3 regions of the Dyella sp. BiH032 genome follow, and region 1 is predicted to be linked to each of the others. Evidence: riboswitches for the same ligand, from Rfam matches in the RefSeq annotation. Region 1 holds a riboswitch; each other region holds the start of a gene.
The links. Region 1 has a riboswitch for cobalamin ahead of RKE25_RS01430 (TonB-dependent receptor). Riboswitches for the same ligand answer to the same signal wherever they lie in the genome.

Region 1 (9,645 bases):
CCACATCACCACGAAGGCGCCGGCCAGCGACAGGGGCACGCTGATCATGGCGATCAGCATCGGTCGCACCCGGCGCAGGAACACCAGCATCACCACCGCCACCAGCAGGATGCTGAGCAACAGGGCGATTTCCACCTCGTGCAGGGCCGAGCGCGTGGTCTGGGTGAGATCGAAGATGGGGGTGATCTGCAGGTCCGCCGGCAGCCAGGAGCGCATTTCCGGCAACTTGGCGCGCACGGCGTCGGCGGTCGCCACCGCATTGGCCTCCGGGCGCTTGCTCACGCGGATGGTCACCGAGCGCATGCCGTTGAACCAGGCGGCCTGGTACTCGTCCTGCTGGCCGCTGTAGACCTTGGCGACATCCGACAGCCGCACCGGCGTGCCATTGCGCATGGCGATCAGCAGCTGGCCGAATTCCTTCGGGTCGTGCAACGCGTCGGTAGCGGTCACCGTCATCTGCGTCAGGCCGTCGGTCAGCGTGCCCTGCGGCGAGGTCACATTGGCCGCGCGCAGGGCATTGCGCACGTCGTTGCCCGAGAGACCCATCGCCGCCAACTGCGCGTTGTTGAGCTCGACACGCACGGCTTTCGGTCGCCCGCCCATGATCCGCACCTGGGCGACGCCCGGCACCTGCGACAGGACCGGCTTGATCAGCGTGTCGGCCATGTCGAAGAGCTTGTCCGGAGTCTGCGTGCGCGAGGTCATCGACAGCAGCAGCACCGGCATCTGCGAATTGTTGAATTTGAAGTAGCGCGGCGGGATGGTCATGCTCGACGGCAGGTCGACCTGGGCCGCATTGATCGCCGCCTGCACGTCGCGCGCCAGCTTGTCGGTGGACTTGCCCGGCTCGAATAGCAGGATTACGGAGCTCGAGCCGTCGTTGCTCTCCGAGCTCATCTCCTTGATGCCCGGGATCCTGCCCAAATGCCGCTCGAGCGGTGCGGCCACGGTGGACGCCATGGTCTGGGCGCTGGCGCCGGGTACTTCCGCATACACCGACATGCCCGGGAATTCGAGCGCGGGCAGGGCCGCCACGCCGATCAGGATGTAGGTCCAGATACCGGCCAGCGCCAATCCCAGCGCGAGCAGCGACGTGCCCACCGGGCGGCGGATCATTGGAGCGAAGATGTTCACGAGTTCCCCGGGCCGCGCCTCCTGGCGCGCTCCGGGGCGGACTGTATGCCGGGAGCCGGCATTTGGGATGTGCCTGAAGTTCGGCCCGTCCTTAGGCCTTGGGTTGGGATGAGCCGAAGGCGGATCCCAATATCGTCATTTTCGTCTGCCCGGCAGCGTCGGGGTTCGCTTGCGCTCACCCCAGCCTGCACCGCGCGGTTCAGCGTGCCGGGCTGTAGCGCACGGTCAGGTACGCCGTGCGGCCCAGCTGGTTGTAGAAGCGGACGGTCTCGTAGCGATGGTCGAACACATTGGCCACGCGCCCCTGCAAGGTCCAGCCCGGCAGGAAGTTCCAGCTGGCGCGCAGGTCCACCGTGGCATAGCCGCCCAGGCGCTGCAGGTTGGCCGCGTCGTCGTAGCGATAGCCCTGGCCATTGACCGTGCCGCCGACGCTGAAGGCGCCGAGGTCGCGGTCCAGGTCGATGCGTGCGATGCGCTCGGGGCGGCGCGCCAGCAGGTTGCCACGCTCGGCGTCGTCGCCGCGGTTCTCCGGCTGCTGGAAGGTCAGGTAGCCGCGCAGGTGCCAGCCGTCCAGGTCGGCGCCGAGCTGGCCTTCGATGCCGCGGATGCGGGCCTTGGCGACGTTGATCGGCACGAAGAAGGCGTCGTAGCCGATCAGGTCGTCGATCTTCGTCTGGTAGGCATTGACCGCCCAGTTCCACGCGCCGGGGCGCGCCGAGACGCCAATCTCCGCGGTCCGCGATTTCTCCGGCTTGAGGTCCGGGTTGGCGGTGGCGAAGCCGAATACCGGCGGGAAATACAGATCGTTGAACGTCGGCGCATGGAACGCGGTGCCATACGAGGCGGTGAGCTTCACACCGTTGTCGAAGCCGTAACCATAGGCTGCCGCGCCGGTGTTGTGATTGCCAAACTGCTGGTTGTGATCGTGGCGTGCGGAGAGCTGCAGTTCGTGCGGACCGAACTGGCCCTGGTAGAGCGCGAACACGCCGGTGTTGTCGCGCTTGGTGCGCACGTAGCCGGTGTCGCTGTCCACGTGCTCCTGCTGGTAATCCACGCCGGCACTGAGCAGCTGGCCGGGGGCGAGCGTCACCTCGTTCTGCCAGGAAGCCTGGTTGCGGCGCGAATAGAGGTTGCCTTCGCGCAGCATGTCCGCGCCCAGGTCCGCTCGATTCAGGTAGTTGTCGGCGCGGTCGAGGTTCTGGCCGGCGCTCAGGCTCATCTTCCACGCCTCCAGCACGGCGAAGCGCAGATTCACGCCGGCGACCTGCTGCGAGCGACGGGTGTAGTTCTGGAAATCGCCGTCGTACTCGATGTCGCCCTTGCTCTTGAGCAGGCTGGCCGACAGTTCGGTGCCGTTATCCCAGCGATAACCGCCGCTGAGAGCGCCGTTGTAAGTGCGGTAGCCGTCGTCATCGGGCTCGTTCGTGAAGCAGCCGCCCACGCCGGCCGCCGCCGCGCGGCAGGCATTGATGCCGCGCGTGTACTGGCCGCCTACGCTGGCGTTGAACCAGGCATGGCGCGATCCGCCGGAAAGGCCGAACTGTCCATCCGCCAGGCGATGGCTGCCCACGCCCAGGGTCACGGACGGCGTGAGGCTTTCGCCGGGCTGGCCGTGGCGGGTGAAGATCTGGATGACACCGCCGATCGCGTCGGAGCCGTACAGGCTGGAACGCGGCCCGCGCACGATCTCGATACGATCGATCTGTTCCACTGGCAGCTGCTCGAATGCCGGAATGCCCGCACCCACGGTGCCGATGCGCACGCCATCGACCAGTACCAGCGTGTGCGAGGAATTCGTTCCACGCATGAACAGCGACGTCTGCTGGCCCAGGCCGCCGGCATTGCCGAAAGCCACGCCCGGCAGGCCCGACAGCAAGTCCTGCACGGATTGCGGCTGCAGGCGTTCGATGTCGGCGCGCGTGATCACGGTGACCGGCGCAAGCGTCTCGTCGATGGGCGTGGCAGTGCGCGTGGCGGTGACCACCACGGTGGGCAGTTGGCCCGCGTCGTTCTGGTCGGCGGCGTGGGCCGCGGCCATGCAGGACAGCAGGGACATGGCCAGCAGGTGCTTCTTCATGGATCGCTTTTCCCCGGCCGCGCCACTCGCACGGCCCTAGAGTTCATAAGCCCGGCAAGACAGGGAGGAAAAGGAACGACGGCAGGCGAACGGGCGCCGACACGTGGTCCGGCTTCGCCCTCCGCGAGCCACCAGGTAGATATTCGGGCCGGTCTCCGGGCTGGCGAGTGCGCGTGGACCGCGCGATCCCCGGTGGCCTTCCCATGCCCGAAGGCACAGTGGCGCGTCACCGCGGTTGGAACGCTCGCTTACCGTTGCGGGGGCAGCGCCGGCCTTGCCTGAAGGCGCACCGGCTTCCCGTTTCATCCCTTGGCCTGACGGCGGTGGGACACCCGAACGAACGCAACTTTAACGTGGAGGGCTTTGCACTGGCAATGCGGAACGCTGCGCGGCGCGTTGATTCACGCTCGAACGGTGCGGTCTTTATGCAGTGCTGTGTAATTCCAGCGAGTCGCGCGAGGCACTTCGGGATGCCCGAGAAATGCGATGTTCGAGCGCGGGGGCATAGCTGATGGCCATCCCGGTGGAAAGTCGTGTTGCCATCGATCCTGGCCGCTTCGACATGATGGGGTTTAACGATCGCGATTTGCCGCGCGCTTACCATCCCATGGTCCGGATATACGTATCCGGGCGCGGTACTGAGTTGCCACATTCATCACAAGGAGTGTTTGCCATGAGATACCTCGCCGTTTCAGCCTCCATATGTTTCTCCGTATTGGCCAGTGCATTTTCTGGTCAGGCGTCCGCCGAGTACGACTGCAACGCCTGCATGCGGAATTATTTGAGCTGCCTTAGCCAGGGCCCGGGCAATCCGGCGCAGCAGGCTATCTGCGATCATGAATACGCGGGTTGTCTGGCCCAATGCGATGGCCTCGGCGCAGCCCAGCCGAAGAAACCTTTCAAGCATGAAGACGGCTATCAGCTGAATCGCGGCGTGGCCCAGACCATGAGCTGGGTTGATCACGGGACCTGATACATCTGTCCAGGCCATCCTCGCCGATCGAAGGCGAGGATGGTTCATCTAGACATCCCTGCCATCGCGTATGCAAAAGCAGCGGGCTTGGATGGGACATCGTCTGATCGCGAACGAAGGGTGCGGCGACATGCGGCAGCCGCTCGACATCGGCCCAAGACCGCTCGCTAGTTATCGAAAGGGTTGCGCAGTGACGCCCTGGATCGATGACCGCTCCCATGCAGAAGGGCTTCATCAAGACAGCTCGTGGCGGCTACGCCACGGTAAAGAATGAAGGCGGTCGAGCGCCGAGCATTGTTCACGGGACGGTTGAAAACGCAGGAAATAACGACATAAACAGACGTTCAGACGTCCGCTCGTAAGGTTCGTTACAGTTATTCGACAGCTTCGCGCAAGCTCCTGTTTTGCTGCCTAAGCTACTGTTTCCACAGACGATATCTGTCCGTCTTCACGTCGTAAAAAATCTGTTGACGACGCATCGGCGCGCGCTTAAGTTCGGCCGCGAATCGCTGAAACTTGCGGTAAGAGTACGGGCTTGGGGAAGCCTTCCGCGTTCTTGCGATTCGATCTTCGGCGCGCGATGCGCCTGTCGGCCTGAAGGCCTTTTTGGGGAGAACACAGATGATCAAGTTCCAGCACGCTGGTCGCGCGCCGCTGTGGCGTCGGACTGCCATCGCCGCTGCGTTGAGCATGAGCCTTGCCGGGGTGGCGATGGCTCAGTCGAACGCGTCGGGCACTATCTTCGGCCGCGCTGACGAGGCCGGTGCCACCGTCCACATCGAGAACGTCGATACGGGCCTGACCCGCGACATCGCGTTGGATTCGAGCGGCCGCTATCGCGCTGCTTCGCTGCCGGTCGGCCGCTATCGGGTGAGCCTGCAGAAGAACGGCCAGACCATCAACACGCGCGACAACGTGCAGGTGGTGGTCAGCACCGGTACCGAAATTTCTTTCAACGCAGCCACCGCGGCGACCGGCGCCAAGAATCTCGAAGGCATCCAGGTCGTGGCCAATGCGCTGCCGGCGATCGACGTGTCCTCGGTCGACTCGCGTACCGTACTGACCTCCGAGCAGCTGCAGAAGCTGCCGATCCTCAATAACGTCAATGCGGCCGCGCTGCTGGCGCCCGGCACCACCGGCGGCGACAGCCGCTACGGCAACGCCATCTCGATGGGCGGCTCCTCCGCCGCCGAGAACCAGTACTACATCAATGGTTTCCCGGTCACCAACCCGCTCACCGGCCTGGGCTTCACCAGCCTGCCGTTCGACGCGATCGACCAGGAACAGGTGTTCACCGGCGGCTACGGCGCCGAGTACGGTCGTTCCACCGGCGGCGTGGTGAACATCATCACCAAGCGCGGCACCAACACCTGGAAGGCCGGCGCTGAAGTGCTGTGGAGCCCGGCCAAGCTGGCCGCCACCCAGCGTTACATCTACTACCCCGTCGGCAGCCACCGCGTCACCGACGGCAAGGTGCTGTTCCGTCCGAACGACAAGCTGACCCAGACCCAGGTCGGCGCGTACGTCGGCGGTCCGCTGATCAAGGACAAGCTGTTCTTCTACGGCACCGGCGAGTTCATCAAGAACACCGGCCGCGTGCAGTACGGCACCAACAACGGCACCACCGGCGCCAGCACCAAGACCAAGGACGACAGCAACAAGATCACGCGTTGGATGGCCAAGGTGGACTGGAACATCACCGACAACCACATCCTGGAATTCACCGGCATTGGTGAAGATTCCATCCAGGACACGGTGATCTACAACTACAACTACAACACTGGCCTGCAGGGCACGCTCAGGGGCACGGAACACCAGAAGAACACCGGTGTAGCCAACTCCACGCCGGGCGGCCAGCTCTATGTGGGCAAGTACACTGGCTACATCACCGACAGCCTGACGATCAACGCGCTGTATGGCCGCAGCACCGCGGACCATGTCGATAGCGTGGCCGGCGCTTCCGGTGGCGTGTGCCCGAACATTACGGACAACCGCAGCAACCCCAGCCGCATCAGCTGCGCGCCGGTCGGCGGCAACCTGCTGGTGCCGGGCGCGAACGACAAGACCCACGCCTGGCGCTTCGATGTGGAATATCACCTCGGCTCGCACACGCTGCGCGGCGGTCTGGACAACCAGACACTGGAGTCCTTCTCCGGCCGTGCCACGCAGGGCGGCGCGTTGTGGACCTACTTCGATGCAACCGACGACTTCTCCACCGTGCCGGGCATGAACATCCCGCCGGGCGCGACCGAAGTCGCCCAGCGCACCATCTTCAGCGCCGCGGGCAAGGTGAAGGTGGAGCAGCAAGCGCAGTACATCGAAGACCACTGGCAGATCAATGATCGCTGGCTTGCCTACCTCGGCCTGCGTAACGAGCAGTTCAAGAACTTCAACACCGACGGCGTGGTGTTCCTGAAGCAGCGCCACCAGCTCGCTCCGCGCCTGGGTCTGACCTGGGACGTCAATGGCGATTCCAGCTTCAAGATCTACGCCAACGCTGGCCGCTACCACCTGGCCGTGCCCTCGAACGTGGCCATTCGCGGCGCCGGCCCGCAGCGCTTCGAGAATCAGTACTTCGTCTACACCGGCGTGGATCCGGTGACGAATGCGCCGATCAACCCGACGCCCATCAGCTCCGTGTTCTTCGCCAACGGCGCCAACGGCCAGGCGCCGAATCCGGTGACACTGGCCAAGAAGGGCATCAGCGCGTACTACCAGGACGAATACATCCTGGGCTTCGACAAGGAGATCGCGCCGAACTACACGGTGGGCGCCAAGGCGATCTACCGCAATCTGAAGAGCATCATCGACGACTTCTGCGATGCCCGCCCGTTCCTCGCGCATGAAGCCGCCGCCGGCACGCCGATCACCAATCCGGCCTTCACCGAGTGGGAGACCAACGGCGCGCCCTGCTTGCTGTTCAATCCGGGTCGCGGCGCGACGTTCACCATCGATCACGACGGTCTGGGCACGCTCAAGAACGTGACGCTTTCGAAGGAAGAGCTCGGCTATCCGGATCTGAAGCGCAAGTACCTCGCGTTGAACCTCTACCTCGAGCACCAGTTCGATCAGAAGTGGTACGGCAAGGTCGAGTACGTGTGGTCGCACAACTTTGGCAATTCCGAAGGCCTGCTCCTGTCTGACATCGGCCAGCAGGATCCGTCCGTGACCCAGGCCTGGGACTTCCCGGAACTGATGATCGGCTCCAGCGGCAACCTGCCGAACGATCGCCGCCACCAGTTGAAGGCCTACGGCTTCTACCAGATCACGCCGGAATGGCTGATTGGCAGCAGCCTGCTGGTCGCCTCGGGCCGCCCGAAGAACTGCCTGGGCATCCCGCCGACGGACCCCTATCAGTACGGCTCGTCGTACTTCTACTGCAAAGGCCAGGTCGCGCCACGCGGCAGCCAGGGCAATATGCCGTGGACTTACACGCTGAACCTGAGCAGCGAATGGCGGCCGGCCTGGGCCGACCACAAGCTGGCCTTCTCGATGGACATCTTCAACGTGTTCAACCAGCAGAAGGCACAGAACCGCGTGGAGACCTATCAGCTGGGCAGCGGCGCGGTCAGCGGTACCTACGGGCGCATCCTGAGCTACAGCGCGCCACGCACGGTCCGTCTGGGCGCCCGCTACGACTTCTCGCTGTAAACAAGAAACCAGCGCCGGGGCCGACCCGGCGCGATCTCCCCTATGGCCGCCGGAAGCACTCCGGCGGCATTTTTTTGCGCAAAGCTTGCGCCAAGGTGTCGTTAAGCTTGCATTCACGCTTTTTCTCGCCGGGGGAATCTGCGCATACCACTGAAAATCAACGAATTGCGCGCCCAGGGACCAAAAGCTTCGGCATAGGAAAAAGTCTTAACTTTTTGTTGACTCTCGTTCCGACCCGCCTCTAAGGTCGGCATGCGACCCGTGAGAAGTTGCGAAGTCTGCCGGACGAGGGGTCGTCCCGCGACTTTCGCAGACCCGCTTTCTAAGAGTCTGCCGCGATTTCCCACGCCGCTTTGGGGCGACGTTTTCGCCCGTCCTTTTTGGATTTCTCGGGGAGATCAGCAATGCAGACGTTCCGTCATCCACGCTATGCGGTCGCGTGCCGCCGTACCGCGCTCGCCGCCGCCCTGGCCATGGGCCTCGCCGGCACGGCCATGGCGCAGTCCAATGCATCGGGCGTGATCTTCGGCCGCACCGCCGAAGCCGGTAGCAGCATCCACATCGAAAACCTCGACACCGGCTTTGCGCGAGACATCGCGGTGGACGCCGATGGCCGCTACCGCGCCGGCTCGCTGCCGGTCGGCCGCTACAAGGTGACCTTGCAGAAGGACGGCAAGACGCTGGAAAGCCGCGACAACGTACAAGTTGCGCTGGGCTCGGGTGTGGACGTTTCATTCGCCGGCGCCGTGGCCTCTTCCGCGGGCAACGCGCAGACGCTGGAAGGCATCCAGGTCGTCGGCAACGCACTACCGGCGATCGATGTGTCCTCCGTCGACTCGCGCACCGTGCTCACCTCCGAGCAGCTGCAGAAGCTGCCGTTGGCGCGCAATGTCACCGCGGCGGCGCTGCTGGCGCCTGGCGTGGTGTCCGGCGACTCGCGCTACGGCAATGTGGCCTCCTTCGGCGGCGCGTCGGCTTCGGAAAACCAGTACTACATCAACGGCTATGCGGTGACGAACGCGCTTACCGGCCTGGGCTTCACCAGCTTGCCGTATGACGCCATCGACCAGCAGCAGATCTACACCGGCGGCTATGGCGCCGAATACGGCCGCTCCACCGGCGGCGTGATCAACGTGGTCACCAAGCGTGGCGGCAATACCTGGAAGGGTGGCGTGGGCATGTACGTCATCCCGCAGTACTTCCGCGATTCGCCGCGCAGCATCTATCGCACCAATGGCACGCTGTACCAGTACAACGGTGACAGCAAGTTCTCGTCCGTGCAGTACACCGGCTACGTGAGCGGTCCGCTGATCAAGGACAAGCTGTTCCTCTACGCTGCGGGCGACTTCACCAGTTCCAGCGGCCACAACGTGTTGCCGGTCACCACGCCGCAGCGCACGAACGAGGACAGCAAGGCCACCAAGTGGCTGGCCAAGATCGACTGGAACATCACCGACAACCACCTGCTCGAACTGACCGGCCTATCGGACAAGAACAACACGACCAAGCAGGTCTACGCGTACGACTACAACACGTTCCAGGCCACGCGCTACCTGGGTTCGGACAAGACGAAGAACTTCGACTCCGGCCCGGGTTCGCAGCCGGGCGGCGACGTGTACATCGGCAAGTACACCGGCTACATCACCGACAACCTGACGGTGAACGCGCTGTACGGCCGCAGCAAGACCGAGCACGTGCGCGATCTGTCGTATGCATCCAATCCGAACTGCCCGTGGGTGCTGGACAACCGTAACGCGCCGCCCAGCACGATCATCGGCTGCGGTCTCGTCAACGGTACCGTGCTCGGCAA
Region 2 (9,645 bases), 1.1 Mb from region 1:
CCAGGGCCAGCGCGCCGTCCAGATAGGCGTAGAGTTCGGCCAGCAGGCCGTACAGGGAGGGTTCGACGCGCACATCGTCCGGGCGATCGGCGAAATCCAGCAGGGTGCCGTCCACGTCGAGGAACAGCGCCCAGCGGTCGTCGGTACCCGGCAGGGGTGGGGCCGGCAGCGTCGGCATGGCAGGCATGCGGGAAGAGGCTAGAGACAGAGACATCGAGGGGAGCCTATCAGGGCGAATGTGAAGATCAGCTTTGGATGAGTCTGAGTGAACGATCCCCATGGGATGGGGATTCCTTGATGTGAAACAACTGAGCGGCGCTTGAATCGGTTCATGCTGGACCGCATCTCGCCGTGCAGTGAGCGGCCCCGGCCGCCGATCCTTTTTCTTGCGGGGAACCCCACCAATGCGGATGGACAAACTGACGTCCCGTTTCCAACAGGCGCTGGCCGATGCGCAATCGCTCGCGGTCGGTCGCGACAACAACATGCTCGAGCCAGTGCACGTGATGATGGCGCTGCTCGACCAGCAGGGCGGCACGACCGCGCCGCTGCTGACCCAGGCCCAGGTCAATGTGCCCACGCTGCGCCAGCGCGTGGCCGAAGCCGTCGACCGCCTGCCGCGCGTGAGCGGGCAGGAAGGCAACGTGCACGTGGGCAACGACCTCACGCGCCTGCTCAACCTCACCGACAAGCTCGCGCAGCAGCGCGGCGACCAGTTCATCGCCAGCGAGCTTTTCGTGCTGGCCGCGCTGGACGACAAGGGCGACCTCGGCGCCGCGCTGAAGGCCGCCGGTGCCACCAAGGCGAATCTCGAGCAGGCGATCGAAAAGATCCGCGGCGGCGAGAAGGTGCAGAGCGAGAACGCGGAAGACCAGCGCCAGGCGCTGGAGAAGTACTGCATCGACCTCACCGCGCGCGCCGAAAGCGGCAAGCTCGATCCGGTGATCGGGCGCGACGAAGAAATCCGCCGCACCATCCAGGTGCTGCAGCGGCGCACCAAGAACAACCCCGTGCTGATCGGCGAGCCCGGCGTGGGCAAGACCGCGATCGTCGAAGGCCTGGCCCAGCGCATCGTCAAGGGCGAAGTGCCCGAGGGCCTGCGCGACCGCCGCGTGCTCGCGCTGGACATGGGCGCGCTGATCGCCGGCGCGAAGTTCCGCGGCGAGTTCGAGGAGCGCCTCAAGGGCGTGCTCAACGACCTCGCCAAGCAGGAAGGCCGCGTCATCCTGTTCATCGACGAACTGCACACCATGGTCGGAGCCGGCAAGGCCGAGGGCGCCATGGACGCGGGCAACATGCTCAAGCCCGCGCTGGCGCGCGGCGAGCTGCATTGCATCGGCGCCACCACGCTGGACGAGTACCGCAAATACATCGAGAAGGACGCCGCGCTGGAGCGCCGCTTCCAGAAGGTGTTCGTGGGCGAGCCGAGCGTGGAAGACACCATCGCCATCCTGCGCGGCCTGAAGGAGCGCTACTCGGTGCACCACGGCGTGGAGATCACCGACCCGGCCATCGTCGCCGCGGCCACGCTGTCCAACCGCTACATCACCGACCGCCAGCTCCCGGACAAGGCCATCGACCTGATGGACGAGGCCGCCAGCCGCATCCGCATGGAGATCGATTCCAAGCCGGAAGAACTGGACCGCCTGGAGCGCCGCCTGATCCAGCTGAAGATCCAGCGCGAAATGCTGCGCAAGGAAACGGACGAGGCGTCTAAGAAGCGCCTCGCCGACCTGGAGAGCGACATCGAGAAACTGGAGCGCGAGTTCTCCGACCTCAACGAAGTGTGGAAGTCGGAGAAGGCGCTGTTGCAGGGCGCGACCAAGATCAAGGAGCAGATCGAGCAGGCCCGCGTGGACCTGGAAGCCGCGCAGCGCCGTCAGGACTACGCCCGCATGAGCGAGATCCAGTACGGCCGCTTGCCGGAACTGGAGAAGCAGCTCGAAGCCGCGCAGGCCGCCGAGAAGCACGAGTTCAAGCTGGTGCAGGATCGCGTGACCGACGAGGAGATCGCCGAAGTCGTGTCGCGCTGGACCGGTATTCCGGTGAGCAAGATGCTCGAAGGCGAGCGCGAGAAGCTGCTGCACATGGAAGATGCGCTGCACAAGCGCGTGGTGGGCCAGGACGAGGCGGTGCGCGCCGTGTCCGATGCGATCCGCCGCGCGCGTGCCGGCCTGTCCGACCCGAACCGCCCATACGGTTCGTTCCTGTTCCTGGGTCCCACCGGCGTGGGCAAGACGGAGCTTTGCAAGGCACTGGCCGAATTCCTGTTCGACACGCAGGACGCCATGGTGCGCATCGACATGAGCGAGTTCATGGAGAAGCACTCCGTGAGCCGTCTGATCGGCGCACCTCCGGGCTACGTCGGCTATGAGGAAGGCGGTTACCTCACCGAGGCGGTGCGCCGCCGTCCGTACAGCGTGATCCTGCTGGACGAGGTAGAGAAGGCCCATCCGGACGTGTTCAACATCCTGCTGCAGGTGCTGGACGACGGGCGCCTGACCGATGGCCAGGGCCGCACGGTGGATTTCCGCAACACCGTGATCGTGATGACCTCCAACCTCGGCTCGCAGCTGATCCAGGAGCTGGACGGCGATGGCGGCGACGAGGGCTATACCAAGATGAAGGCGGCGGTGCTGGGCGTGGTGCAGGCGCACTTCCGTCCCGAGTTCATCAACCGCCTCGACGAGCTGGTGGTGTTCCGGCCGCTGGAGAAGAAGCAGATCCGCGCAATCGCGCGTATCCAGCTCGCCTATCTGGAGAAGCGCCTGGCGGAACGCCAGCTTTCGCTGAACATCGGCGAGCAGGCGCTCGACCTGCTGGGCAATGTGGGCTTCGATCCGGTGTATGGCGCGCGCCCTTTGAAGCGCGCGGTGCAGCAGCAGCTGGAGAATCCGCTGGCGAAGGAGATTTTGGAGGGGCGCTTCGCGCCAGGGGATGTGATCGAGGTGGATGCCCAGGGTGGGCATCTGGTGTTTCGCAAGAAACACTGAGCTTGTCGTTTGTGGATGGAGGAGGCGCCTTTGGGGGCGCCTCTTTTTTTGCGTGGGGGTGGGGCGTTTGGGTGCGTGGCGTGGCGTGTGGCAATAGGCGCGATGCTGCGTAGGTTGGGGTGAGCTTGCGAACCCTCAACGTCGGGCGCTGACGATCACCTCGCCCTCCCATTCTCGTCATTCCGGCGCAAGCCGGGAACCGGTGAGAGGTGATCGCCAGTCTGGTCTCGCCCCTCCGGGGCGAGGGTTTCGCTCTCCTGCCGGAGAGCGAGTTACTTCTTCTTGCTTGCCCAAGAAGAAGTAACCAAGAAGAAGGGCACCCTGCGCGGCGCCCTCCGCAGCCTTCGCTGCTGCGGGTGCGTTGAGGGCTGGCCGGGCTTTTCGACAGGGCATCCCTGCCCTGATCAAAAAGGCGGGGACGTCCTGTCCCCGCCCGCCTTCGGCGGCCTGATCGTCCAGCCCTCACCGCCGCGAAGGGAACCCGGGAGATCAAGAGCGGTACGGAGCGTCGCTTCGCTCGCTCTTGTTTTTGTTCTTGCTTGCCGCGGTACTGCACTTCTCTTTCTCCCCTCCGGGGAGAAGGCGGGATGAGGGGCGGGTGCTTGCCAAAACGCAACTATTGCCGAATCCAGACTCCCTCGAGTACAGCGAGCTCGAAACGGCATGCGTGAAGGTCGCCGAAGCCACCCTACCTAGGCTCACTCCAACTCGCCTGCCCATCTTCCACATGCCCGGCGAGCCTGCGCCAGAAGCCTGGCAATTCCGCCACGGTCGCGCTGAGGTCATACCAATGGGCGTGTCCATCCAGCGCCCACGTATCGGCGACGCTCGCGCCTGCCGCCAAGGCATAGATCCGCACGTCGCCGTCGAGATAGCCGTTCTTCACGGTGACGGTGCAGCTCGCACCGCCATGGTTGCTCAGGGTGAGTCGCAGCCTTCCGCCGGATGGCTCGTAGGTGGCGGCGATCTCCGGTGCCGGGCCCATGCCGGTGGCTACGCTGCCGCGCCACTGCCGCAGGAAACCGTTCGGGCCGTGCGCTTCCAGGTCGTAGACGCCTTGCGTGTAGCGTGCAGCGCTCCAGTAATCGGACAGCTGTTTGCCTGCTTCTACGGTGTAGCGCCAAGGGCCATCGTCGCGATTGGCCGCGTAGACCTGGAACACCGCGCCAGTGGCGCCATCGTTGCGGAAATCGATCCAGAACCGGCCTGCGGTGGCATCGATGCGACCTTCCGCGCGCAGTACGTAGGGCAGGGCGCGTGCGGGGCGTGTGCCTGATTCCTGCGCGGGCATGGCCTGCATGGCGGGAATCGACGGGGCCGGCAGGCTCTTGCACTGCAGGTCTGCTTCGGCGGTGTAGCCGCTGGTGGAAGGCAGGGTTGGCCAGGCGGTGTTTGCGCTGGCAAAGTCGAAGGCGCTGAGCAGGTCGCCGCAGACGGCGCGGCGCCACGCGCTGATGTTGGGCTCGCGCACGCCGAAGCGGCGTTCCAGGAAGCGCAGCACCGAGGTGTGGTCGAACACTTCCGAGCACACCCAGCCGCCGCGCGTCCACGGCGACACGATCAGCAGCGGCACGCGGAAGCCCAGGCCGATCGGCAGCCCGTTCGCGATCTCGCCCGCGACGCTCACCGTGGACAGGCCGTCGGCGGCGGATGCCGGAGGCGTGGGTGGTGGCACGTGATCGAAGAAGCCGCCGTTCTCGTCGTAGTTGAGGATGAATACCGTCTTCGCCCATACGGCGGGGTTCGCCGCCAGCGCCGCCAGCAGGCGCGCGCTGAGATCTTCGCCGTAGGCCGGCTTGTAGCTGGCGTGCTCGGAAAGATAGTCGGCCGCGACAATCCACGACACCTGCGGCAAGGCATCCGCGGCCACGTCCTGCGCGAAGGCGGCGACCAGGTCCGGCACGGTGGCCATGCCCTTGTCGTGCAGTGGCGTGCCCTGCTTGGCCTGCTTGAAGGTCTTGAACCAGGCCAGCGCGTTGTCGTCGAAGTTGTTGCTCTCCTGGTAGACCTTCCAGCTCACGCCGGCCTGTTCCAGGCGCTCGGCATAGGTGGTCCAGGCGAAGCCGGCGGCCGGCTCGGTGTTGTCGAGTACCGCGGATTGCCCTGCGGACAGGCCATTGCTGCCGGTCATCGCGTGCAGGCGATTGGGGTTGGTCTGGGTCAGCGTGGAGGCGAAGTAGTGGTCGCAGATGGTGAACGCATCGGCGAGCTGGTAATAGAACGGCAGGTCGGCGCGCTCGAAGTGCCCCATGCCCAACCCCGCCGCGCGGGCCGTGTTCCAGGCATCGAACTTGCCCTTGTTGAAGATCGCCGTGTCCACCGGGTAGTTCATCGCAGGCGCATTGGCGCAGATGGCGCTGGTGGTGGCCGTGTCCATGCGGAACGGCAGCAGGTAACCGTCGGCGTTGCCCGCATAGGGCTGGTGCCACACGTCGCGCGCGCCGCCGGGTAGCGGTGCCGGTACGCGGTCGCCGAAGCCGCGCACGCCGCGCAGGCTGCCGTAGTAGTGATCGAACGAGCGGTTCTCCTGCATGAAGATCACCACGTGCTTCACGTCGGTGAGGTCGCCGGATCCGCCCGGCGCGGGCGCCGCCAGGGCTTGGCGCAAGGGCTCCGGCAGCAGGGAGAGGGCGGCCAGGCCGCCCGCCGACGCGGTGGCCATCTGCAGGAAACGGCGCCGCCGGGTATCGATGTCGCTCATGGTGAGTTCGCTCGGTCCGCCTGTCGCAGGCGGCCGTAGCTAAGCGGGGCGATGTTGCAAGCGCTTGCCAGGCATGCGTCAGCAAGACGACAACGGCCGGATCGGCGAACAGGCGCATGGCTCGCGACGGTCCGCCACGGCAGTCCGGACTAGGCGAACGGCGTGAACAAGCCCTACTATCGCCCTCGCCTGAGGTGACCGCCGGCTTGGCCGGTGGTTGAAACGGGAATCCGGTGCGCCGTCTTTACGGCTATGCCGGAGCTGCCCCCGCAACGGTAGGCGAGCACAAGCGCGGCCAATGCCACTGTGCAGACATGCACGGGAAGGCGCCGCGCCGGAAGGTCCCCGACCTTCGCTCGCGAGCCCGGAGACCGGCCTCGAGGCGAACCGGACATGCGGTGGGCGTGCTCCTGGCGAGCCGCATCCGTGCGTCCGTCAGCGCTCCTTCCGCCTGTCCCGATCCCCAGCGATCCGCGCGGGCAGGCGCGGTCTAGGAGCCACCAGTGTCATTGCGTTTCCCCTTGTCGCGCAGGCCCGCGTTTGCGGTTGCGTCCCTGTTTGCCTTCTCTTCCCTTGCTGGTCCTTCCCTTGCCTTGGCCGACGAGCCGGCGAGCGATCTCGGCGGCGTCGTGGTCACCGCCACCCGCACCGAGCAGTCGCAGGCCGGCACGCTGGCGGCCGTCACCGTGATCGACCGCAGCGAGATCGAGCGTCTGCAGCCGCAGTCCGTCGCGGATCTGCTACAGGGCACGCCTGGCCTGTCGCTGGCCAACAACGGCGGCCCCGGCAAGGCGACGTCGCTGTTCCTGCGCGGCACCGAGGCCGACCACGTGCTCGTGCTGGTCGACGGCGTGAAGATCGGCTCGGCCACGCTCGGCCAGCCGTCCATCCAGAACATCCCGGTGGATCAGGTCGAGCGCATCGAGATCGTGCGCGGGCCTTTCTCCAGCCTCTACGGTTCCGAAGCACTCGGCGGTGTGATCCAGATCTTCACCCGGCGTCCGCGTGGAGCCTTCGAGCCCAGCCTCAGCCTGGGCTACGGCAGCAACGCGAGTTTCCGTGGCGCGGCCGGACTAGGCGGCAAGGTGGGCGATGGCTGGTATGCGGTCGAGGCCACTCACGAGAACACCGACGGCATCAACGCCTGCCGCGGCAAGCCTTCGCCGCGCGGGGCGGGGTGCTTCGTCGACGAACCGGACCGCGACGGTTTTCGCGACAGCTCCGTATCGCTCAAGGGCGGTTATCGCTTCAACGAGGAGTGGGACGCCGATGCGCACTGGCTGCGCAGCTGGGGCTACAACGAGTACGACGGCTCCAGCAGCAACCAGTCCGACGTGGTGCAGCAGGTGGCCGGTGCGCGCGTGCGCTGGCGGCCGAATCGCACGGTCACGCTGGCCCTGAGCGCCGGGCAGAGCGCGGACCTTAGCGACGACTATTGGAACGGCGCCTATGCCGGCACCTTCGACACGCACCGCGATCTCGGTTCGCTGCAAGGCGACCTCGCCCTCGGCGGCGGCTTGTGGAGCCTGGGCTACGATTGGCAGCGCGATCGAGTAGACGGAAGCACGGACTACGCGCACGACCGCCGCCTCAACCGCGGCGTGTTCGCGCAATGGCAGCAGACCTTCGGCACGCAGTCGCTGCAGGCCTCCGCGCGTCGCGACGACAACCAGCAGTTCGGCGGCAAGGCCACCGGCAGCCTGCTGTGGGGCTGGGACTTCGCCAGCACGCTGCGCCTCACCGCCAGCGCGGGCTCGGCCTACAAGGCGCCCACCTTCAACGAGCTCTACTACCCGGGCTATGGCAGTCCGACGCTGCGCCCGGAGAGTTCGCGCAACTACGAGCTCGGCCTGCGCGGGACTCCGGCGTGGGGCCTGTGGTCGTTGAACGCCTTCGAGAACCGCATCCGCGACCTGATCGCCTACGACGCCTCTGTCGGCTTGCCCGGCAATGTGGAGCGCGCGCGCATCCGCGGCGCGGAAGCGGTGGCATCGACCACGTTGGCCGGATGGGCGCTGCGCGGCACTGCCACTTGGCTGGATCCGCGCAACGAGAGCGCGGCCAACCGCGACAAGCTGCTGCCCCGGCGCGCCGGACGCAGTGCGCGCGTCGATGCCGACCGCAGCTTCGGTGCCTTCAGCGTGGGTGCCAGTCTCTATGCTGCCGCAAGACGCTATGACGACCTTGCCAACACGCGGCGGCTGGGCGGTTACGCCTTGGCCGATCTGCGCCTGGCCTACGCGCTCGACCGTGTATGGCAGGTGCAGCTGAGCGTGCGCAATGCGCTCGACAAGCACTACGAGACCGTCGCCTTCTACAACCAGCCAGGTCGCACGGCCATGCTCAGTGTGAGCTACCGGCCCGCGCCGTGACACCCATTCGCCAGGAGGATCGCCGCATGAACGCCATGCCATCACGCTTCCACTTTCCGTTCGCCGCCGCCATGGCCGCCTTGATGATCGCCACGCGCTTCCACCATTTCGGCACGGCGTTGCATCTCCCGGATGCGTCGATGGCGCTGTTCTTCCTGGGTGGTCTGTGGCTGCGCCGGCACCTCGCCTTCGTCGTGTTCATGGCGCTGGCGGTGGGGCTGGACTGGATCTCGGTCTCGTATGCGGGCGTGAGCAACTTCTGCGTGACGCCCGCCTATGCCTTCTTGCTGCCGGCCTATGCCGTGCTGTGGTACGCCGGGCGGGCGTGGTCCGCGCGGATGTCGGCCACGCCCGCTGCGCTTGCCGGCGCCTTCGCGGTCGCGCTGGCGGCCGCGTCGGTGTCGTTCGCCATTTCCAACGGTTCGTTCTATTGGCTGGGCGGTCGTTATGCGCATCCGAACCTCAGCGAGTATCTGGCGCGCCTGTGGCAATGGGGTCCGCTGTTCGTGCGCACGACGTTCGCCTACGTCGCAGTCGCGCTGGCCGGCTACGCCGTGCTGGCGAGGCTGACGCGCACGCAGGACGAAGGGGCGCGGGCATGAGCGGACCGGAACAAACACCCGAGGATGCACGCCACCGCGAACGCATGCAGCGGAAGAAGGCGCTGGTCGACCGCAAGGTCGCCCGCGCCACGATCGACCGCGGCGTGCTGGTGGTGAACACCGGCAACGGCAAGGGCAAGAGCTCCTCCGGCTTCGGCATGCTGGCGCGCTCGCTGGGGCATGGCTATCGCTGCGGCGTGGTGCAATTCATCAAAGGCAGTTTCTCGACCGGCGAGGAGGCCTTCTTCCGCCGCTTTCCCGACATGCTGGACTATCACGTGATGGGCGAAGGCTTCACCTGGGAAACGCAGGACAAGGCGCGCGACATCTCGGCGGCGCAGGCGGCGTGGAACGTGGCGGCGCGCATGCTCGCCGACGAGCGCTATCGTTTCGTGCTGCTGGACGAACTCAACATCGCCCTGGTCAAGCAATACGTGACTTTGGAACAGGTCCTGCCGGCGCTGGCCGCGCGACCGGCGGACCAGCACGTGGTGGTGACCGGCCGCGGCGCGCCCGATGCACTGGTGGCGATGGCCGACACGGTGACCGAGATGCGCGTGGTCAAGCACGCGTTCGAGGCGGGCATCCGCGCACAGAAGGGGATCGAACTGTGAGCGGCGTGCGCCACGTGCCCGCGCTGCTGGTGTCCGCGCCGGCCTCCGGTCAGGGCAAGACCTCGTTCACTGCCGCGCTGGCGCGCGCGCATGCGCGGCGCGGCCGGCGCGTGCGGGTGTTCAAGACCGGCCCGGATTTTCTCGACCCGATGGTGCTGGCCCGCGCCAGCGGCGCAGCGGTGTATCAGCTCGATCTCTGGATGACCGGCGAGGACGATGCGCGCGCCCGCTTGTACGACGCCGCGGGCGAAGCCGATCTGATTCTGGTCGAGGGCGTGATGGGCCTGTTCGACGGCGGCACGTCCAGTGCGGACCTCGCGCAGCGTTTCGGCCTGCCGGTGCTGGCGGTGATCGATGGTTCGG
Region 3 (9,645 bases), 370 kb from region 1:
TGCGCTCCAGCGGGGTGGTGATCAGCGCCGCCATGGTGGACGCGCTGGCGCCCGGATACTGGGTGGTGACCACCAGGCTGGGCGCGTCGATTTCCGGCAGCGCCGACACCGGCAGCTGCCGGTAGCCCAGGATGCCGAGCAGCATGACCGCCACCATCAGCAGCGAGGTGGCGATCGGCCGGCGGATGAAGAGCGTCGAGAATCCCATGGTTACCTGGATGGCCGTCCGTTGTGGACTTCAAGGCGCGGCGCGTCTCTGCGCCGCACGTGGCGCCGGGCGTCGCGCTGCAAGCGCGCGCCCGGCCGGTTTGGCTTAGCCGCCGCGGCGACCGCCGCCGCGCTGCTGACCCTTCTTGCTCTGCTGCTGCAGTTCCTCGGCGGTCGGCGCGGCCGGCACTTCGCCGGGCTTGAGCGCCTTCACCTTGCTGCCCGGCTTCAGGCGGAACTGGCCTTCGGTGACCACCTGGTCGCCTTCCTTGAGGCCCGAGCCGATCATCACGTGGCTGTCGCCCACCTCGCCGGCGACCTTCACCGGCTGCATCTTGACCGTGGCATCGCCCTGCACCTGGTAGACGTAGTCGCCATCCGGGCCGCGCTGCACCGCCTGCGACGGGATCACCAGGCCGCCCGCCACGGTACGCACCTTCAGGCGCACGTTGACGAACTGGCCGGGCCACAGGTCGTTCTTCTCGTTGGTGAACTGCGAGCGCAGGCGGAAGGTGCCGGTGGTGGTGTCGATCTGGTTGTCGATCACCTTCAGCTCGCCGCCTTCGGCGATCGGATGGGCATCGACGCGGTCCAGCGCGGTCACCTGCAGCGGCTCGCCGCTGCCGCGCACGGCATTGCGCACCATCTCCAGGTTCTGCTCCGGCAGCGTGAACATCACGTAGATGGGATGCAGCTGGGTGATGGTGACGATGCTGCTGGTGGTGGTGACCAGGTTGCCCGGGTCGACGCCGCGGATGCCGGTGACGCCGTCGATCGGCGACAGCACCTTGGTGAAGCCCAGCTGCACCTGCGCGCTGGCGATGGCGGCCGCATCGGCCTCGACCGCGGCCTGGTACTGCAATACCTGGTTGCGCTGGGTGTCCAGGTCCTGCTTGGAGATGTAGCCCTGCGGCGCGAGATTCTGGCTGCGCACCAGGTTGGCGCGCGCCGTGGCCAGCAGCGCCTCGTCCTGCGCCTTCTTGCCCACGGCCTGCTGATAGTTGGCCTGGAACGTGCGCGGGTCGATCTGGGCGAGCACGTCGCCCTTCTTCACTTCCTGGCCTTCCGTGAAGTTCAGGGTCATCAGCTGGCCGGAGACCTGCGGATTGATGGTCACCGTGTTCAGCGCCTGTACCGTGCCCAGCGCCGTCAGGTAGACGGGCACGTCGCGCTTGGCCACCGGCTCGACCGTGACTGGCACCGGCGCCTCCTTGCCATCGCCCTTGCCCGGGCCGCCCTGGCCGTTGCCAGCCTCCTGGCCGGGACCGCCTTGGCCGCCGCCGGACTTGTGCATCACACGGAAACCGACCGCTCCCACCGCGATCACGGCGATGACGATCAGCGCGATCTTCCAAAAACGCGACATGAAGAAACTCCTGGATGAAAGGCGGGCCACCCGAACCCGCCGCGCGCGGCTGCACGCCTGATTGGTACGACGGCGAAAGGATAGGGGCAGTTCAACGATATTGGACAATGCCAGTTGACAGGGGTAGCGCATGACCGATGGCAGGGATCCCGCGCCACTATGCGATCCGACGATGTCGGCACGGTGTCCGTTCCCGGCGATGGACCGGGCGCGGGCGCCCTGGTTCCCTCATCGGGGCGGCCGCGGGACGCCTGGCAGACTTGGCGCTTCGTTCGTCTATAATCCCGGGCTTCTTGCCTGAACCCGCGGTCCGGCCAGGCCCGACGGTTCGCCCACCGAAACCGGGAGTACTTGCGTGAGCGGTTCCATGACCAAATCCGACCAGAGCTTCATGCGCAGCTTCTCGTTGCTGATCGCTGGCCTGGGTGTGCTGACGCTGCTGCTGATCGGCGGTGCGTGGATGATCTACGACGCCGAGCCCAAGGAAATCAACCCGGAAGCGGCCAAGAAGGTGGCCGAGCGCATCTCCCCGGCGGGTGCCGTGTACGCCGGCGACACTGGCCGCGCCGCCATGCAGGCCGCGGCCGAGGCCGCCGCGAAGGCCGCCGCTTCGCAGGTCGCCTACGGCGGCAGCACCGACGGCAAGACCATCTACGACAACCTCTGCCACAGCTGCCACACCGCCGGCGTCGCCGGCGCGCCCAAGCTGGGCGACAAGGGCGCCTGGGGTTCGCGCATCGCCCAGGGCCTGGACACGCTGGTCAAGCACGCCATCGAGGGCTACCACGGTCCGGACGGCAACTTCATGCCGGCGAAGGGCGGCAACCCGGCCCTCACCGACGAGCAGGTGAAGAACGCCGTGCACTGGATCGTGGACCAGGCCAAGTAAGCCTCGTTCGCGAAACCGCGATGAGAGAAGCCGCCCCAGGGCGGCTTTTTTCATGCCTGCGCGGTATCGGACGGAGAGCGCTCGGCGATCCAGTCCGCCGCAAAAACGAGCAGCTGCGGGAAGAACGCCTCGAAGTGCATGCGCAACGGCTGCTCCAGTTCGACCAGCACGGGCAGCGCGATGCCGACCGGATTGGCCCGGCTCAACCGCCCGGACAGGCCCTGCAATGCGCGCCCGATCTCGGTGCGATCGGCGTAGGCCGCCGGCAGGTTCCGCGCGTCCATATAGTTGCGGAAGCGCTTGAGTCCGTCGGGCAGCAGCGCGTCGTGCCGGTGCAGCAGCGCGCGCAGCTGGTCCGAATAGGGATCCAGCGGTTGCCCGCTCCAGCGCGTGAAATCGCGCGCCAGTTCGTGATCGAACCACATGTCCAGCAGGATGCCGCCGAAGCGCCGGAACGGCGGCGGCAACAGGCGCCTGGCCGCGGCCACTTCGGCGTGGCTGTCGGTATAGACGTCGATCGCGCGATGCAGGCGGATGCCATCGATCACCCGCGGCGGAAAGCGCTCCGGATCAGGCTGCCCGTGCACGAAGTCGCCGAGCATGCCGCCGAGCCGCAGCGCTTCCTCGTCGCCGGCCAGCAGGGCGTGGGCCAGATGGTTCATGCCGCCGGCCCCCGCGCGGACGGGCGGCGGGCCGGCCCGGCGGTTATCATCCTGCGCATGACTCCCATCGCCTTCCCCAACGATCCGGATCAATTCCCCGGAGAAGAGGCCAGCTTCGCGCTCCAAGGCCCGGCCGGCAAGCTCGAAACGATCACCAGCGTGGCCGACCCTGCCGAAGCGCGCCGCGGCGTGGCGGTGATCTGCCACCCCAATCCCGTGCAGGGCGGCACCATGCACAACAAGGTGGTGACCATGGTGGAGCGCAGCCTGCGCGAGCTCGGCGTGGACACCGTGCGCTTCAACTTCCGCGGCACCGGCGCTTCCGAAGGCAGCTACGACGACGGCAACGGCGAGAGCGACGATCTCGCCGCGGTGGTGCGCTGGGTGCGCAAGGTGCGGCCAGGCGATGCGCTGTGGCTGGCCGGCTTCTCCTTCGGCAGCTACGTGAGCCTGCGCAATGCGGTGGTGCTGAAGGCCGACGCGCTGATCAGCATCGCCCCGCCCGCCGACCGCTATGCGTTCGAGACCCTCGCGCTGCCGCAGTGCCCGTGGCTGGTGGTGATGGGCGAGGAAGACGAAGTGGTCGAGCCGAAGAAAGTGTTCGACTGGATCGACAGCCTCGCCAAGAAGCCCGAACTCGTACGCATGCCCGAGACCGGGCACTTTTTTCATCGCCGCCTGATGGACCTGCGCGGCGCCATCAAGCACGTCGTGCAGGACTGGCTGCCGCCCAAGCGCGGCTGACTGCCTTCCCCGGTTTCCCATGAGCGATACATCCACGATCGCGCCCAGCGCGCGCTACCACGAAGGCGTCGCCGCGCACCGCTGGGAATGCGACCCCGCGCAGCTGGCCGTGCTCCCCGAATTCGACCGCATGCATGCGGAGCTGTCCGCCGCCCAGGCCAGCGCCGGTGGCAATGGCCTGTTCGGACGACTGAAGTCGCTGCTCGCCGGCGAGGCGCGCGAAGCGGTGCCCGGCCTGTACCTGTGGGGCAGCGTAGGCCGCGGCAAGACCTTCCTGATGGACCTTTTCGTCGCCAGCCTGCCCCAGGGCGTGGCGCTGCGCCGGCACTACCACCGCTTCATGGGCGAGGTGCACCAACGCCTGCGCGAACTGGGCAATCGCCAGGATCCGTTGCTGGAAGTGGCCGACGGCATCGCCGAGCGCTGCCGCGTGCTGTGCCTGGACGAGTTCCTGGTCAACGACATCGGCGACGCGATGATCCTGGGCACGCTGCTGCAAGCCCTGTTCGAGCGCGGCGTCAGCCTGGTCACCACGTCGAACACGCAGCCGCAGAACCTCTACAAGGACGGCCTGCAGCGTGCGCGCTTCCTGCCGGCGATCGCGCTGATCGAGCAGTACTGCCACGTGGTGGAGATGGTCTCCTCGCACGACTGGCGCCTGCGCGCGCTCACCCAGGCGCCGGTGTACTTCACGCCGCCCAGCGTCGAGGCCGAGCGCTCGCTGGCGCGTATCTTCGCCACGCAGGCACAGGGCGACACGATCGAAGGCGGCGAGATCACGGTCAACGACCGCCCGATCCCGGTGCGCAAGCGCGCCGACAACATCCTGTGGTTCGACTTCGATGCATTGTGCGAAGGGCCGCGCGCCGTTTCCGACTACATCGAGATCGCCAAGAGCGGCCCGGCCGTGATCGTCTCCAACGTGCCGCAGTTCTCCATCTACAGCGAAGATGCGGCCCGCCGCTTCGTGCTGCTGGTGGACGAATTCTACGACCGCCACGTGAAGCTGATCCTTTCCGCCGCCGCGCCGATCACCGAGCTGTACGACGGCCAGCGCCTGCGTGCCGAGTTCGGCCGCACGGAGTCGCGCCTGATCGAGATGCAGAGCGAGGAATACCTGGCCGCCGAGCACCGGGCGGACTGACACCCCGCGAAATCGCGACCACGACACGCTCCGGCCCGTTTCCCGGACGTACCATCCCCCCGCGCCAGCCACCGTGCGGGGGCTCCATGACCGACAACATCATCGATGTTTCCCACTGGAACGAACCGGTGGATGTCCGCAAGGTCGCCGCGGCCGGCATCGTGGCGGTGATCGCCAAGGCCACCCAGGGCACCGCCTATGCCGACCCGGCCTACGCTTCGTTCCGCCGAAAGGTGGCCGCGCAGGGGCTCCTATGGGGCTCCTACCATTTCGGCACCGGCGACGACGTGGCGGCCCAGGTCGGCCATTACCTCGACGTTGCCTCGCCCGGCGATGACGACCTGGCCTGCCTGGATTTCGAACCCGATCCGCATGGCGCCAGCATGACCTTGAGCCAGGCGCGCGATTTCGCCGGCATCTTCCGCCAACGCACCGGCCGCTACCCCGTGCTGTACGGCGGCTACTGGCTGAAACAGCAACTGGGCACCCATGCCGATGCCCTGCTCGCGCAATGCCCGCTCTGGCTGGCGCAATACGGGCCCGCCGCCGTGCTGCCGCCAGGCTGGACGGCTTACACGCTGTGGCAGTTCACCGACCGCGCCCAGGGCATCCCGGGTGTGCGCAAGGTGGATCGCGACCGCTTCACCGGCAGCGACGCGGTGCTGCGGCGGCGCTGGCCGTTCGGCTAGGCGGTCAGCGCGCCTCCCTGGCCGCCGCGCAGCTGGTAACGTGGCCGCTTCTTCCGCGCCGGATCACGCCACATGTCCACCCTGCTCGCCCTGGCCCTGCTCTCCGCCCCCGGCGCGCCGGGGGACGATTTCTCGTCGCGCGTCACGCAGGCCAAGCTGGCCGAAGCCGCGAGCACCGGCCCGGACTACCAGAAGCAGTTGTGGAACCTCATCGGCGACCGCACCACCGACGCGCTCAAGGGCTGCATTTCCTCGCTGCCCCGACCGGACAAGTCGCCCTTCACGCTGGTGGCCGACGTCGCACCGAACGGCAGCCTGGGCCGCGTCGAGGTACGCCCGACCACGGACGTGGCGACCTGCCTGCTGAGCCGCTTCGCCACCTGGACATTGCCCAAGCCGCCGGCCGATCCGGCGCCTTATCCGATCGAAGTCGATTTCTCGATCACGCCGTAGCCGGGTTTCACGACGTCGCCCGGCGCCTCCCGCACACCGGAACCTGCTGCCCGGATTTCATCCAGGAAGCGCCGGCGAAACCCGTAGATCGGAGAATGGCCCAAAGATTTTTCTTCAGGCCGGCCAGCCCGCGCCCGGCCTCGCGCCAAGCCACTTATCCACCGCGATATGCACCGACATATGCACAAGTGGTTGGGTTGACCCGCCAGACCTACCCCGATATGTTGTGCCCCGTCGGTGCCTCTCTCAGACCCACGGTCGGATTGGCTTAATAGGGAATCCGGTGCAAATCCGGAACTGCCCCGCAGCGGTAAGCAGAAACGAAAGTCCCCATCGCACTGGCCCTGACGGGCTGGGAAGCGGGGGCGAGTAGGCCGGATCGGTCGTCTACGAGCGATCCATGTCTGCAAGTCCGAAGACCTGCCGGCACATCGCGACCTGAGCGTCGCGGTGAGTGATGGCGGCTTCCGCGGGGAGGCGCGTCGTGGCGCGGGGCCTTCGCCCCGCCGCACGGCCGTCCGCGCTGGAAACGCCTTCGCCTCAGCCCTGCGCGCGGGAGCAGGTCGTTGAAGCCCTTGGCCTGGAGCGATGCCGCCATGCAACCCATCGATACCGACTCGCGCGAGCGCACCGGCGACCGCGCGCACGCATCCGCTTTCCCCGCCGCCGACGCGGCCGCCACCATCCACGAGCCCGCGGCCATGGAAGCCGTCGCGGAAACCCCGTTTGCCCTGACCCCGCCGCACAACCCCGGCCAGATGCGTGTGACCAAGCGCAACGGCGGCCAGGAGGTGGTGGACGTCAACAAGATCGTCCGCGCGGTCACCCGCAGCGGCGAAGGCCTGCATGCGGTCGATCCGCTGCGCGTGGCCCTGAAGACCATCGGCGGCCTCTACGACGGCGCCACCACGCGCGAACTGGACGAGCTCTCCATCCGCACCGCGGCCGCGCTCACCGCCGAAGAGCCCGAATACGGCCAGCTCGCCGCGCGCCTGCTCGGCGCCTATATCGATAAGGAAGTGAGCGGCCAGGAAATCCAGAGCTTTTCGCAGTCGATCGCGCGCGGCGCGGAGCTGGGCATCCTCAACGACCGCCTGCGCGATTTCGTCGCCGCCAACGCGCGCAAGCTCAACGACGCGATCGACCCGCTCGCCACGCGCCGCTTTGAGTACTTCGGCCTGCGCACCGTGTACGACCGCTACCTGTTGCGCCATCCGCAGCTGCGCAAGGTGATCGAGACGCCGCAATACTTCTTCATGCGCATCGCCTGCGCGCTGGGCGGCAACGAGATCGGCGAGACGCTGGAGCTGTACCGCCTGCTGTCCTCGCTGGAATACATCGCCAGCTCGCCGACGCTGTTCAACGCCGGCACCGCGCACGAGCAGCTCAGTTCCTGCTTCCTGCTGGACTCGCCGACCGATTCGCTGGAGTCGATCTACGAGAAGTACGGCGACGTGGCCAAGCTCAGCAAGTTCGCCGGCGGCATCGGCCTGGCTTACTCGCGCGTGCGTTCGCGCGGTTCGCTGATCAAGGGCACCAATGGCCACTCCAACGGCCTGGTGCCGTGGCTGAAGACACTCGACGCCTCCGTCGCCGCGGTGAACCAGGGCGGCAAGCGCAAGGGCGCGGCCTGCGTGTACCTGGAGCCGTGGCATGCGGACATCGAGGAATTCCTCGAACTGCGCGACAACACCGGCGACGAAGCGCGCCGCACCCACAACCTCAACCTCGCCAACTGGATCCCCGACGAGTTCATGCGACGGGTGGAGAGCGACGGCGACTGGTCGCTGTTCGATCCGAAGATCGTCCCGCACTTCGTCGACAGCTGGGGCGAGACCTTCGAGCGCTCCTACCGCGAAGCGGAAGCCGCGGGCCTGGCGACGAAGAAGGTCAAGGCACGTGAACTCTACGCACGCATGCTGCGCACCCTGGCCCAGACCGGCAACGGCTGGATGACCTTCAAGGACCGCAGCAACGCCACCAGCAACCAGACGGCCAAGGCCGAGAACGTCATCCATCTGTCCAACCTGTGCACCGAGATCCTGGAGGTCACCAACGCCGGCGAGACGGCGGTGTGCAACCTCGGCTCGGTGAACCTGGCGCGCCACGTGGTGGACGGCACCTTCGACTTCGACAAGCTGGCCGCCACCGTGCGTACCGCGGTGCGTCAGCTGGACCGCGTGATCGATCTGAACTTCTATCCGATCGATACCGCACGCACCGCCAACATGAAATGGCGCCCGGTCGGCCTGGGCGTGATGGGCCTGCAGGACGTGTTCTTCAAGCTGCGCCTGCCGTTCGATTCGGCCGAAGCGCTGGCGCTGTCCACGCGCATCGCCGAGGAGATCTATTTCCACGCGCTGAGCATGTCCAACGAGCTGGCCAGCCAGCACGGCGCGCACCCGGGCTTCGACGAGAGCCGCGCGGCGAACGGCGAACTGCAGTTCGATTACTGGCCGCAGGCCAAGCCGCACGACGAAACGCGCTGGGCGAACCTGCGCGCGAGCGTCAAGGAGCATGGCCTGCGCAACTCCCTGCTCATCGCCATCGCGCCCACCGCGACCATCGCTTCGATCGCCGGCTGCTACGAGTGCATCGAGCCGCAGGTGAGCAACCTGTTCAAGCGCGAGACGCTGTCCGGCGACTTCCTGGTGGTGAACCGCTATCTGGTCGACGAGCTGAAGACGCTGGGCCTGTGGACGCCGGAGATCCGCGACGCGATCAAGCTGGCCGAAGGCTCGATCCAGGGCATTGCGGCGATCCCCGAGCGGCTGCGCCAGATCTACCGCACCGTGTGGGAGCTGCCGCAAAAAGCGCTGATCGACCTGGCCGCCGCGCGCGGGGCGTATATCGACCAGAGCCAGTCGCTGAACCTGTTCATGGAGAACCCGAACATCGGCCAGTTGAGCTCCATGTACATGTACGCGTGGAAGTCGGGCATCAAGACGACCTACTACCTGCGCTCGCGTCCGGCCACCAGGATCGCCAAGACCACGGTGTCCTCCGCGCCGGCCGCCAGGGCCGCGCCGCAGGCGGAACAGGAAGAGGCGACCGCGGCGGTGTTCTGCTCGCTGGAAAACCCCGAGTACTGCGAGGCCTGCCAATAAGGAAAGCGCATCCGATGAAGCCCTACCGGAACCGCAGCGGGAAATCCGGGGTCGCCGCCTACGAAAACGGCGAGGGCTTCATCCGGGTGCGCTTCGTCCACGACGGCACCTACGAATACACCGACACCCGGCCCGGTCGGATGCACGTGAGGAACATGCAGAAGCTCGCCGAAGCCGGGATCGGCCTGTCCACCTACATCAGCCGCTTCGTGCGCGAACGCTACGCGCGCAAGCTCGATTGAGCGCCGCCGGCGCCCGCCCCAAGGAACGCCCATGTCGCACATCCTCGATCCCGGTTTCGAACTCACCCTGCGCCCGATGCGCTACCCCGAGTTCTACGAGATGTACCGCAACGCCATCAAGAACACCTGGACGGTGGAAGAG

Region 2: another riboswitch for cobalamin. It lies ahead of btuB (TonB-dependent vitamin B12 receptor); the one in region 1 lies ahead of RKE25_RS01430 (TonB-dependent receptor).
Region 3: another riboswitch for cobalamin. It lies ahead of RKE25_RS21960 (ribonucleoside-diphosphate reductase subunit alpha); the one in region 1 lies ahead of RKE25_RS01430 (TonB-dependent receptor).

The regions. Positions count from the first base shown of each region.
Region 1 covers NZ_CP134867.1:342,358-352,002, forward strand. Annotated here, with positions in the region: gene RKE25_RS01425 (efflux RND transporter permease subunit) at 1-1,134, opposite strand, end outside; gene RKE25_RS01430 (TonB-dependent receptor) at 1,334-3,211, opposite strand; cobalamin riboswitch at 3,340-3,562, opposite strand; gene RKE25_RS01435 (hypothetical protein) at 3,723-4,184, shown strand; gene RKE25_RS01440 (TonB-dependent receptor) at 4,806-7,835, shown strand; gene RKE25_RS01445 (TonB-dependent receptor) at 8,240-9,645, shown strand, end outside.
Region 2 covers NZ_CP134867.1:4,265,694-4,275,338, reverse strand. Annotated here, with positions in the region: gene otsB (trehalose-phosphatase) at 1-178, opposite strand, end outside; gene clpB (ATP-dependent chaperone ClpB) at 405-2,993, shown strand; gene RKE25_RS18825 (phospholipase C, phosphocholine-specific) at 3,682-5,694, opposite strand; cobalamin riboswitch at 5,870-6,089, shown strand; gene btuB (TonB-dependent vitamin B12 receptor) at 6,249-8,066, shown strand; gene RKE25_RS18815 (hypothetical protein) at 8,093-8,668, shown strand; gene cobO (cob(I)yrinic acid a,c-diamide adenosyltransferase) at 8,665-9,282, shown strand; gene RKE25_RS18805 (cobyrinate a,c-diamide synthase) at 9,279-9,645, shown strand, end outside.
Region 3 covers NZ_CP134867.1:4,970,989-4,980,633, forward strand. Annotated here, with positions in the region: gene RKE25_RS21920 (efflux RND transporter permease subunit) at 1-208, opposite strand, end outside; gene RKE25_RS21925 (efflux RND transporter periplasmic adaptor subunit) at 314-1,573, opposite strand; gene RKE25_RS21930 (c-type cytochrome) at 1,941-2,462, shown strand; gene RKE25_RS21935 (ACP phosphodiesterase) at 2,513-3,124, opposite strand; gene RKE25_RS21940 (alpha/beta fold hydrolase) at 3,182-3,868, shown strand; gene zapE (cell division protein ZapE) at 3,888-5,012, shown strand; gene RKE25_RS21950 (glycoside hydrolase family 25 protein) at 5,099-5,701, shown strand; gene RKE25_RS21955 (peptidase C13) at 5,774-6,154, shown strand; cobalamin riboswitch at 6,373-6,597, shown strand; gene RKE25_RS21960 (ribonucleoside-diphosphate reductase subunit alpha) at 6,856-9,261, shown strand; gene RKE25_RS21965 (hypothetical protein) at 9,276-9,503, shown strand; gene RKE25_RS21970 (ribonucleotide-diphosphate reductase subunit beta) at 9,535-9,645, shown strand, end outside.